DNA from 2 places in the Bradyrhizobium ingae genome. Region 2 is predicted to be linked to the other one. Evidence: riboswitches for the same ligand, from Rfam matches in the RefSeq annotation. Region 2 holds a riboswitch; the other holds the start of a gene.
What was found. Region 2 has a riboswitch for S-adenosylmethionine ahead of metX (homoserine O-acetyltransferase MetX). Riboswitches for the same ligand answer to the same signal wherever they lie in the genome.
Positions count from the first base shown of each region.

Region 1: linked by a shared signal. The riboswitch ahead of ACV1FX_RS21930 (O-succinylhomoserine sulfhydrylase) and the one ahead of metX (homoserine O-acetyltransferase MetX) in region 2 are both predicted to bind S-adenosylmethionine.

Region 1 covers NZ_JBVUBB010000015.1:92,077-96,489, forward strand. Annotated here, with positions in the region: gene ACV1FX_RS21920 (PAS domain-containing protein) at 1-345, opposite strand, end outside; gene ACV1FX_RS21925 (2'-deoxycytidine 5'-triphosphate deaminase) at 574-1,710, opposite strand; SAM riboswitch at 1,790-1,869, shown strand; gene ACV1FX_RS21930 (O-succinylhomoserine sulfhydrylase) at 1,944-3,131, shown strand; gene ACV1FX_RS21935 (hypothetical protein) at 3,262-3,696, opposite strand; gene ACV1FX_RS21940 (hypothetical protein) at 3,826-4,182, shown strand; gene ACV1FX_RS21945 (SGNH/GDSL hydrolase family protein) at 4,305-4,413, opposite strand, start outside.
Region 2 covers NZ_JBVUBB010000072.1:2,765-7,177, forward strand. Annotated here, with positions in the region: gene metW (methionine biosynthesis protein MetW) at 4-666, opposite strand; gene metX (homoserine O-acetyltransferase MetX) at 669-1,868, opposite strand; SAM riboswitch at 1,959-2,038, opposite strand; gene ACV1FX_RS40990 (chorismate mutase) at 2,227-3,072, shown strand; gene hisC (histidinol-phosphate transaminase) at 3,106-4,206, shown strand; gene ACV1FX_RS41000 (prephenate/arogenate dehydrogenase family protein) at 4,203-4,413, shown strand, end outside.

The DNA.
Region 1 (4,413 bases), on a different contig from region 2:
CACCGAACCCTGCACGGCGCCGCCCGCATCCCGCACCAGCGCAAACGTCATCTCGATGTAGAGTCTGCGTCCGCTCTTGTGCAGCGCGCGGGTCAGCGTGGGCCGGCCCGCGAGCTTCATCGTGCCGCTTGCGATCGCGGCCTCAAAGCCCTTCCAGTGCGCGGCGCGCAAATGTTCGGGAATGATGAGGTCGAGATTTTGGCCCAGCGCTTCCTGCGCCGAGAAGCCGAACAGGGCGCTCGACCCACGATTCCATCGGACGATCGTGCCCGCCCGATCCGAATAGATCAGCGCATCCGCAACGTCGTCGAGGATACGTGCGTCGAGTTGGGATTGATCTGTCATCGCGTTTCATCCGCTACAGAGCTTATCGTTATCGTGATGCCGCAACACACTACGCTGTCGTCCCGGGCAAGCGAAGCGCGACCCGGGATCCATAATCCCAGGAGCAGTTTTAGCGCATAGCCCTCAACCCGGAGTCTTCGCCAAACTACTCCCTGGGGTTATGGGTCCTCGCCCCCGTGCGCAATTGCGCAACTAGGCCAGGACGACACCGGGGAGCAAGGCTAGCAGCTACACCCGGAAATGCTTGCTCAGCTTCAGGCCCTGCGCCTGGTAGTTCGAGCCGATTCGCTGGCCATACATGGCATCGGGCCGCGCCAGCATCTTCTCGTAGACGAGGCGGCCGACGATCTGGCCGTGCTCGAGGATGAACGGCACTTCGCGCGAGCGCACTTCAAGCACGGCACGTGCCCCCTGCCCGCCGGCGCCGGCGTAGCCGAAGCCGGGATCGAAGAAGCCGGCATAGTGCACGCGGAATTCGCCGACCAGGGGATCGAACGGCACCATCTCCGCAGCGTAGTCCGGCGGCACCTGCACCGCTTCCTTGGAGGCGAGGATATAGAATTCGCCGGGATCGAGAATGAGGCTGCCGTCGGGACGCGCGGAGATCGGCTCCCAGAAATCCTCGATCGCGTAGCCGGCGCGGCGATCGACATCGACGACGCCGGTGTGGCGCTTGGCGCGATAGCCGACGAAGCCGCCGCCCTTCTCGCCGGAGAGATCGACGGAGACGGCGACGCCGCCGGTGAGATCCGCCTCGTCGATATCGACGAGACGCTCGGTCGCATGCAGCGCCTCGAGCTCCTCGATGTTGAGGACGGCATCGCCGGTACGGAAGCGCACCTGCGAAAGCCGCGAGCCCTCGCTCACCAGCACCGGGAACGTCTTTGGACTGATCTCGGCATAGAGCGGACCGTGATAGCCCGCGCCGATCATGTCGAAACGGCGGGTGCCGTCGGCGATCACGCGGGTGAAGACGTCGAGCCGGCCGGTCGAGCTTTTCGGATTGGCGGCCGCGACGATCTCCGGCGGCAGCGCGAGGCTCTCGAGCAGCGGCACGATGTAGACGCAGTTGGTCTCCAGCACCGCGCCGTCGGCGAGGCTGAACTCATGCAGCTTCAGCTCGTCGATGCGCTCGGCGACGGTGGCGCCGGGCCCGGGCAGGAAGCTCGCGCGGACGCGGTAGGCGATATCACCGAGGCGCAAATCGAGGCTCGCCGGCTGAATCTGGCTCTCGACGAAGTCGTAGGCGGGCAGGATGAGCCCGCCATCCGCCATCGCCGCGATCATGCGGTCGGGCAGGATACCATTGGCGTTGGCGGCGACCGTGAACGTCAACCGGTGGTCCTCATCTCGGGTCAAACGCATCCAAAAATGCGAGAAAACGAACCTTTTATCGCTATCCGATGGATGCCTTGACGAAAAGGGCATGACGGAATAAGAGCATGACTTATCCCGTGGTGATTTGAGCCGGCCGGCTTGCAGCCACGTTAAATAAGTCGCTAAACAGGCCGGGGACCTCTGTGATCCCGGCCAGTGGAGATATCCAGGCCGGTTTTTTTGTGACCATTTTCGCATCAATGGTCATGTCGGAGGTACCTATGTCGAAGTCGCCTGCCAACTATCGCCCCGAAACCCGGCTGGTTCATTCCGGCACCCTGCGCTCGCAATATGGCGAGACGTCCGAGGCGCTATTCCTGACTCAGGGCTACGTCTACAACAGCGCCGAGGAATGCGAGGCGCGGTTCAAGGGCGAAGATCCCGGCTTTATCTATTCGCGCTATTCCAATCCGACGATCGCGATGTTCGAGCAACGCATGATCGAGCTCGAGGGCGCGGAAGCGGCGCGGTCGGCGGCGACCGGCATGGCGGCGGTGACGACCGCAATCCTGGCACCGCTGAAGGCTGGCGACCACCTGGTGGCATCAAAGGCGCTGTTCGGCTCGTGTCTCTACGTGGTGCAGGATCTGTTGCCGCGCTACGGCATCGAGACCACGCTGGTCGACGGACTCGATCTCGATCAGTGGCAGCGTGCGGTCAAGCCGAACACCAAGACGTTCTTCCTGGAAAGCCCGACCAATCCGACGCTCGACGTGCTCGACATTCCCGCCATCGCCGAGATCGCACACAAGGCCGGCGCGCGGCTCGTCGTCGACAACGTGTTCGCGACGCCGATCTGGCAGAGCCCGCTCGCGCTCGGTGCCGATGTCGTGGTCTATTCCGCGACGAAGCATATCGACGGCCAGGGCCGGTGCCTCGGCGGCGTCATCCTGTCCTCGGAAGCCTTCATCGCCGAACACCTCCATAACTTCATGCGCCAGACCGGCCCGTCGATCTCGCCGTTCAACGCCTGGGTTTTGCTCAAGGGACTGGAGACGCTGGGCGTGCGCGTGCGCGCGCAGACCGACACCGCTGGCCGCATTGCCGAGGTGCTCGCCAGCCATCCCAAAATCTCGCGGCTGGTCTATCCCGGCCGCGCCGACCATCCGCAGGCGGCGTTGGTGAAGAAGCAGATGCGCGGCGGCTCGACGCTCGTCGGCTTCGAGGTCAAGGGCGGCAAGCAGGCCGCGTTCCGCGTGCTCAACGCGCTCAGGCTCGCCAAGATTTCCAACAATCTCGGCGACGCCAAGAGCCTGGTGACGCATCCGGCCACCACGACGCATCAGCGCCTGAAGCCGGAAGACCGCGCCGCGCTCGGCATCAGTGAGGGCTTTATCCGCTTCTCCGCAGGGCTCGAGCATTGCGATGATCTGATCGAGGATCTCACCGCGGCGCTGGAGAAGGCGTGAGGCAGCGAAGCGCGATGAGATTGGGATGAATCGTCATCGCGCTTCAGGTTATTGTTTGAGCATGATCTCCGCGCAGACGCGTTCCGCGTTTGTCGCGAGGGAAAACCGCTTCACGCGTTTCCGGATCATCTCAGGCCTGACATGACCGATACATCGCCTTTAACGGCCTTCCGCGCAGGAAGATCGTTCGGGGCGTCAGGCCGCCGCGGTCGGTGATCCACCGTCGTACCGGCATCGGATACATCCAGTAGAGCATTCGGGTCGCGCCGGGATTTGTGACGGGGCGTCCACGCGGGCCGAAATCCCACGCTGCGTGGAAGGCGAGTTCCGCCTGCGACGTCACGCAAATTCTGTCCGCGGGGATGGTCGCCAGGACGATGGTACAAGCCGAGGCACAGAAACCATCGATGATGACAGACTGGCCCGAAGCGCGCAGTCTTTCATATCGGTATACATATTTCCCAATTCGCCCGCCGGGATCATCCGTAATCCGCACGGCGGCATCACTTGCGCGCGATCCGAGCAGCAATAGCGCAGCGGCCACCAGCCTCGCCCAGCACTTCATCGCATCGCCCCGACAGGTTGCACCACCCCGCGCTGCGTCATCAGCCTGTTGGATCAGCCTCGATCCGGACTTGATCTAGATCAACGAGGCGCCCCGTCAGCGCGAACGCACCTTGATCCAGATCATGGCTTGTCGACGCGCCCCCTCATCACACTACCGCAGCAAGCGAGGCCCGACGATTTCGTCGGCGCCGCCCGTCGCATGCGCACGTGGAGCAAGCCGATGTGGATTTTGATGTACGTCTTCTCCTACTCAGTCAGTCCGGCCGCGACAAGCGACAGGGCGGAATGGAGGCTCCTCCCAACAGTGGTGTTTCAGGAATTCTCGAGTGAAGAGCGATGCAAGGCAGCCAAGTCGACGCTCGAAGCCAGCTTGAGAGACGCGGGAGCCAAGCTGAGGAGCGGCTTGGAAGATCTGCGAAGCATAGGCAAGGCTGACCCGGAGCAGATCATCATTGCCTTCAATGTGGAATGCCTTCCGAAATAAGGTCGGCGCAGGGTCGTGGATGTCGAGAACGGCGCGAGCGAGCCGGTCGCGCCGCGAAGCCTCCGCGAAGGGCCAGGCATCTCGAACGATAGCTCTCCCCCTGCGAGAGAGAGGCAAGATTGCTACATCGGCCGGTACGTCCGCACGTCCGCAGGCACATTGACGCCGAGCTTGATCTGGCCGACTGAGCGGATGATGTCATCGCCGAGGAGCTGCGCGAAGCAGGCGTAG
Region 2 (4,413 bases):
CTACTACTTCCCGCCGCCGCGGCTCAGGAGAAACACGCCCTGCTCGCCGAACAGATTCCACACCCACCAGGGCAATCGCAGCCGCAGCGGGCGGCCGTAGAGATCGAGTGCTTCGGCGCGCTCCATCTTGACGCCGATCTCGTCGCAGAGCTGGACGAAATCCTTGATGGTGCAGAAATGGATGTTGGCGGTGTCGTACCAGGTCGCCGGCAGATTCTCCGTGCGCGGCATGTGGCCGCCGATCAGGAGCTGGAGCCGCATCTTCCAATAGCCGAAGTTCGGGAACGACACGATGGCGCGGTGGCCGATGCGCAGGAGATTTTCCAGCACCACTTTCGGTTGCCGCGTCGCCTGCAGCGTCTGCGACAGGATCACGTAATCGAAGGCGTCGTCGGGGTAGTTGACGAGGTCGGTGTCGGCATCGCCCTGCACGACCGCGAGCCCCTTGGCGACGCAGCGGTTGACGCCCTCGCGCGACAGCTCGATGCCGCGACCGTCGATGCCACGGCTCTCAAGGAGCTGCAGCAGATCGCCGTCGCCGCAGCCGACGTCGAGCACCTTCGAGCCGCGCCTGACCATCTCGGCAACCAGCAAATGATCGGCGCGAAACTGGCCGGACTGTTCGCTCGCAAGGCCGCCCAGCGGCAGCACTTCCTGTACAGACATCGCTAGCCGCCCTTGCCGTTGAGGCCGCGCGCCTTGCCAGCCGATTGCAGGAAGGCGCGGGAGATATCGAAGAATTCGGGAACGTCGAGCAGGAAGGCGTCATGTCCGCGATCGGTCTCGATCTCGGCGAACGACACCCGCGCGCTGGACGCGTTGAGCGCGTGCACCAGCGCGCGCGATTCCGAGGTCGGGAACAGCCAGTCGCTGGTGAAGGAGACCACGCAGAAGCGTGTCTTGACGCCGGCAAACGCCTTCGCCAGCACGCCGCCATGGTCGCCGGCGATGTCGAAATAGTCCATCGCCCGCGTCAGATAGAGATAGCTGTTGGCGTCGAAACGCTCGACGAAGGACGAGCCTTGATAACGCAGATAGCTCTCGACCTGGAAATCCGCATCGAACGAGAACGTCGGCAGCTCGCGGTCCTGCATGCGCCGGCCGAACTTGCGGTGCAGTGCCGCATCCGAGAGGTAGGTGATGTGCGCGGCCATCCGCGCCACCGCGAGCCCGCGATGGGGATGGATGCCGTGATCGGTATAGCGGCCATTGTTCCAGTCGGGATCGGCCATCACAGCCTGGCGGCCGAGTTCGTGGAAAGCGATGTTCTGCGCGGAATGCCGCGTCGAGCAGGCAATCGCGAGCGCGGAGAACACGCGTTCAGGATAAGCCGCGGTCCATTGCAGCACCTGCATGCCGCCCATCGAGCCGCCGACGACAGCAAACAGCGTGTCGATGCCGAGGCGATCGATCAGCATCGCCTGCGCGCGCACCATGTCGGGAATCGTGATGATGGGAAAATCCAGGCCCCACACCTTGCCCGTCGCCGGATTGAGCGAGGCAGGTCCCGTCGAGCCCATGCAGCCGCCGATCACGTTGGCGCAGATGATGAAGTAGCGTTGAGGATCAAGAGGACGGCCCGGCCCGACCAGGGTCTCCCACCATCCGGGCTTGCCGGTGACGGGGTGCGCATTCGCGACATGCTGGTCGCCGGTCAGAGCATGGCAGATCAGCACGGCATTGGAGCGCGCAGCATTGAGCTCGCCGTAGGTCTGGTAGGCGATCTGGAACGGTGTGAGATCGACGCCGCAATCGAGCGGCAGCGGCTGATCGGCCCCGAAATGCGCGACCTGCGAACTCGGATGATCCACCTCATGCGAGCGCTCTTCGGCGATCGTGGGGCTCGGTACTGACGTGACGCCAACCATCTGACCATCGACCTCGTTGGCGACGGCCCTCGAGCCGCCGCTGACATCAGGCCATGAAAAACCCGGCCTGAACGATAGGTTCGGCCGGGATCGGAAGCGTCCCCGGCCTGTTTAGCGAGTTTTTTAACGTGGCTGCAAGCCGGCCGGCTCAAATGACCACGGAACAGGCAAAAACTAGTTGCTGAAGCGGTTTTCGTCAAGCGGAGGCGACGATTGACCAAAGGGGGCCTTGCGATGTCAGGCAATGGCCGTCATTTCTCTTTGCTTTCGGCGTCCATCCTGCCTAATCAATGCCTTACGCAGCGGGTCCGCCTCGGCCGATCCGCTTTTGAAGACCTCTCAACAGCCTCCGGCCGATATGTCCCAACGTCCGCCCGCGCCACCATCGCTGCAGGAATTGCGCAAGGAGATCGATGCGATCGACGAGGACGTGCATCGCCTGCTGATGAAGCGCGGCGACATCATCGATCGCCTGATCCAGGCGAAGCAGACGCAGGAGGTCGGCTCGGCTTTCCGGCCGGCGCGCGAGGCCAGCATGATGCGCCGCCTCGTCGAGCGCCATCGCGGCATCCTGCCGCTCGACACCATCGAGAGCATCTGGCGCGTCATCATCTCGACCTTCACTTATGTGCAGGCCCCGTTCTCGGTGCATGCCGACGTCTCGGTCGGCGAGTCCGCGATGCGAGATTCGGCGCGATTCCATTTCGGTTTCACCACGCCCTATGTGTCGCATTTCAGCGCGCAAGCCGCCGTCGAGGCACTGGCGAAATCGAAGGGCGATCTGGCTCTGGTCTCGGCGATATCGAGCCGCACGCCATGGTGGAGCGAGCTCGAGGCCGAGGGCGCGCCGAAAATCATCGCGCGGCTGCCGTTCCTCGAGCGCGCCGACCATCCGGCCGCGCTGCCCGTGTTCGTGATCTCGCGGGTAGCCGACGACGCCATGGTCACGGAGGTCCAGACCTGGAGCGTGCGTGTGTCCGGGTGGAACGCCGACACCGCGAGGGCGCTGGCGCCACTCGCCGACATCGTCGCGGTGCCTGATACCGCCTTCGACGGCGCAGCGCTGTTGGTGTCGGAGACCGGCATCGGCTTCGAGAAGATCAAAATGGCCCTGATCCGGGCCGGCGCCTCGGTCCGCTCGTCGGCCCTCGTCGGCGGCCACGCAACGCGCTATACGGTGCCCCCGAACGGGACGAGATCGTAGATTTCGAGCCGTCCCGCCATTCCGGAGTTCAAGATGTCTCGCCCCGTGCCGAATCCCGGCATTCTCGATATTGCGCCCTATACGCCCGGCAAGAGCCCGGTGCCGGAGCCGGGCCGCAAGGTGTTCAAGCTGTCGGCGAACGAGACGCCGTTCGGGCCCTCGCCCAAGGCGATCGAGGCCTTCACGCATGTGGCGACGCATCTGGAAGACTATCCGGAAGGCACCTCGCGGGTGCTGCGCGAAGCGATCGGCCGCGCCTATGGGCTGGATCCCGACCGCATCATCTGCGGCGCCGGTTCGGACGAGATCCTCAATCTGCTCGCGCACACCTATCTCAGCCAGGGCGACGAAGCGATCTCCACCACCCACGGCTTCCTGGTCTACCCGATCGCGACCATGGCGAATGGCGCGAGGAATGTCGTGGCGGCGGAAGCGAACTTCACCGCCGACGTCGACGCCATCCTGAAGGCGGTGACGCCCCGGACCAAGCTCGTCTGGATCGCCAACCCAAACAACCCGACCGGCACCTATCTGCCGTTCGACGAGATCAAGCGCCTGCGCGCCGGCCTGCCGTCGCACGTGCTGCTGGTGCTCGATGCCGCCTATTGCGACTACGTGTCCCGCAACGACTACGAAATGGGGATCGAGCTGGTCGCGACCACCGAGAACACGGTCGTCACCCACACCTTCTCCAAGATCCACGGCCTCGCCGCGCTCCGCATCGGCTGGATGTTCGGTCCCGCGCACATCATCGATGCGGTGAACCGCATCCGCGGTCCGTTCAACGTCTCGACGCCGGCGATGTATGCCGCGGTCGCGGCGATCGAGGACACTGCGCATCAGCAGAAGTCGAAGCAGTTCACCGAGACCTGGCGCAACTGGCTGACCGAGGAGATCGGCAGGCTCGGCCTGAAGGTGACGCCGAGCGTTGCCAATTTCGTGCTGATCCATTTCCCGGCCGAGAAGGGCAAGACCTCGGACGAAGCCGACGCCTTCCTGACCAAGCGCGGACTGGTGCTGCGCGCGCTGAAGAATTACGGCCTGCCCCACGCGCTGCGCATGACCATCGGCACCGAGGAAGCCAACCGCCTCGTGGTCGAGGGCCTGCGCGACTTCATGGGGGGCGGCAAATGAGCGTCGCCCCGCACTTCCAGCGCGTCGCACTGATCGGCTTCGGCCTGATCGGCGGCTCGATCGCGCGTGCCGCGAAGCTTCAGGGGCTGGCTTCCGAGATCGTCACCACCGCACGTTCGGAGAAGACGCGCGCCCGCGTCGCCGAGCTCGGCATCGTCGACCACGTGGTCGCGACCAATGTCGAGGCCGTGAAGGACGCCGACCTCG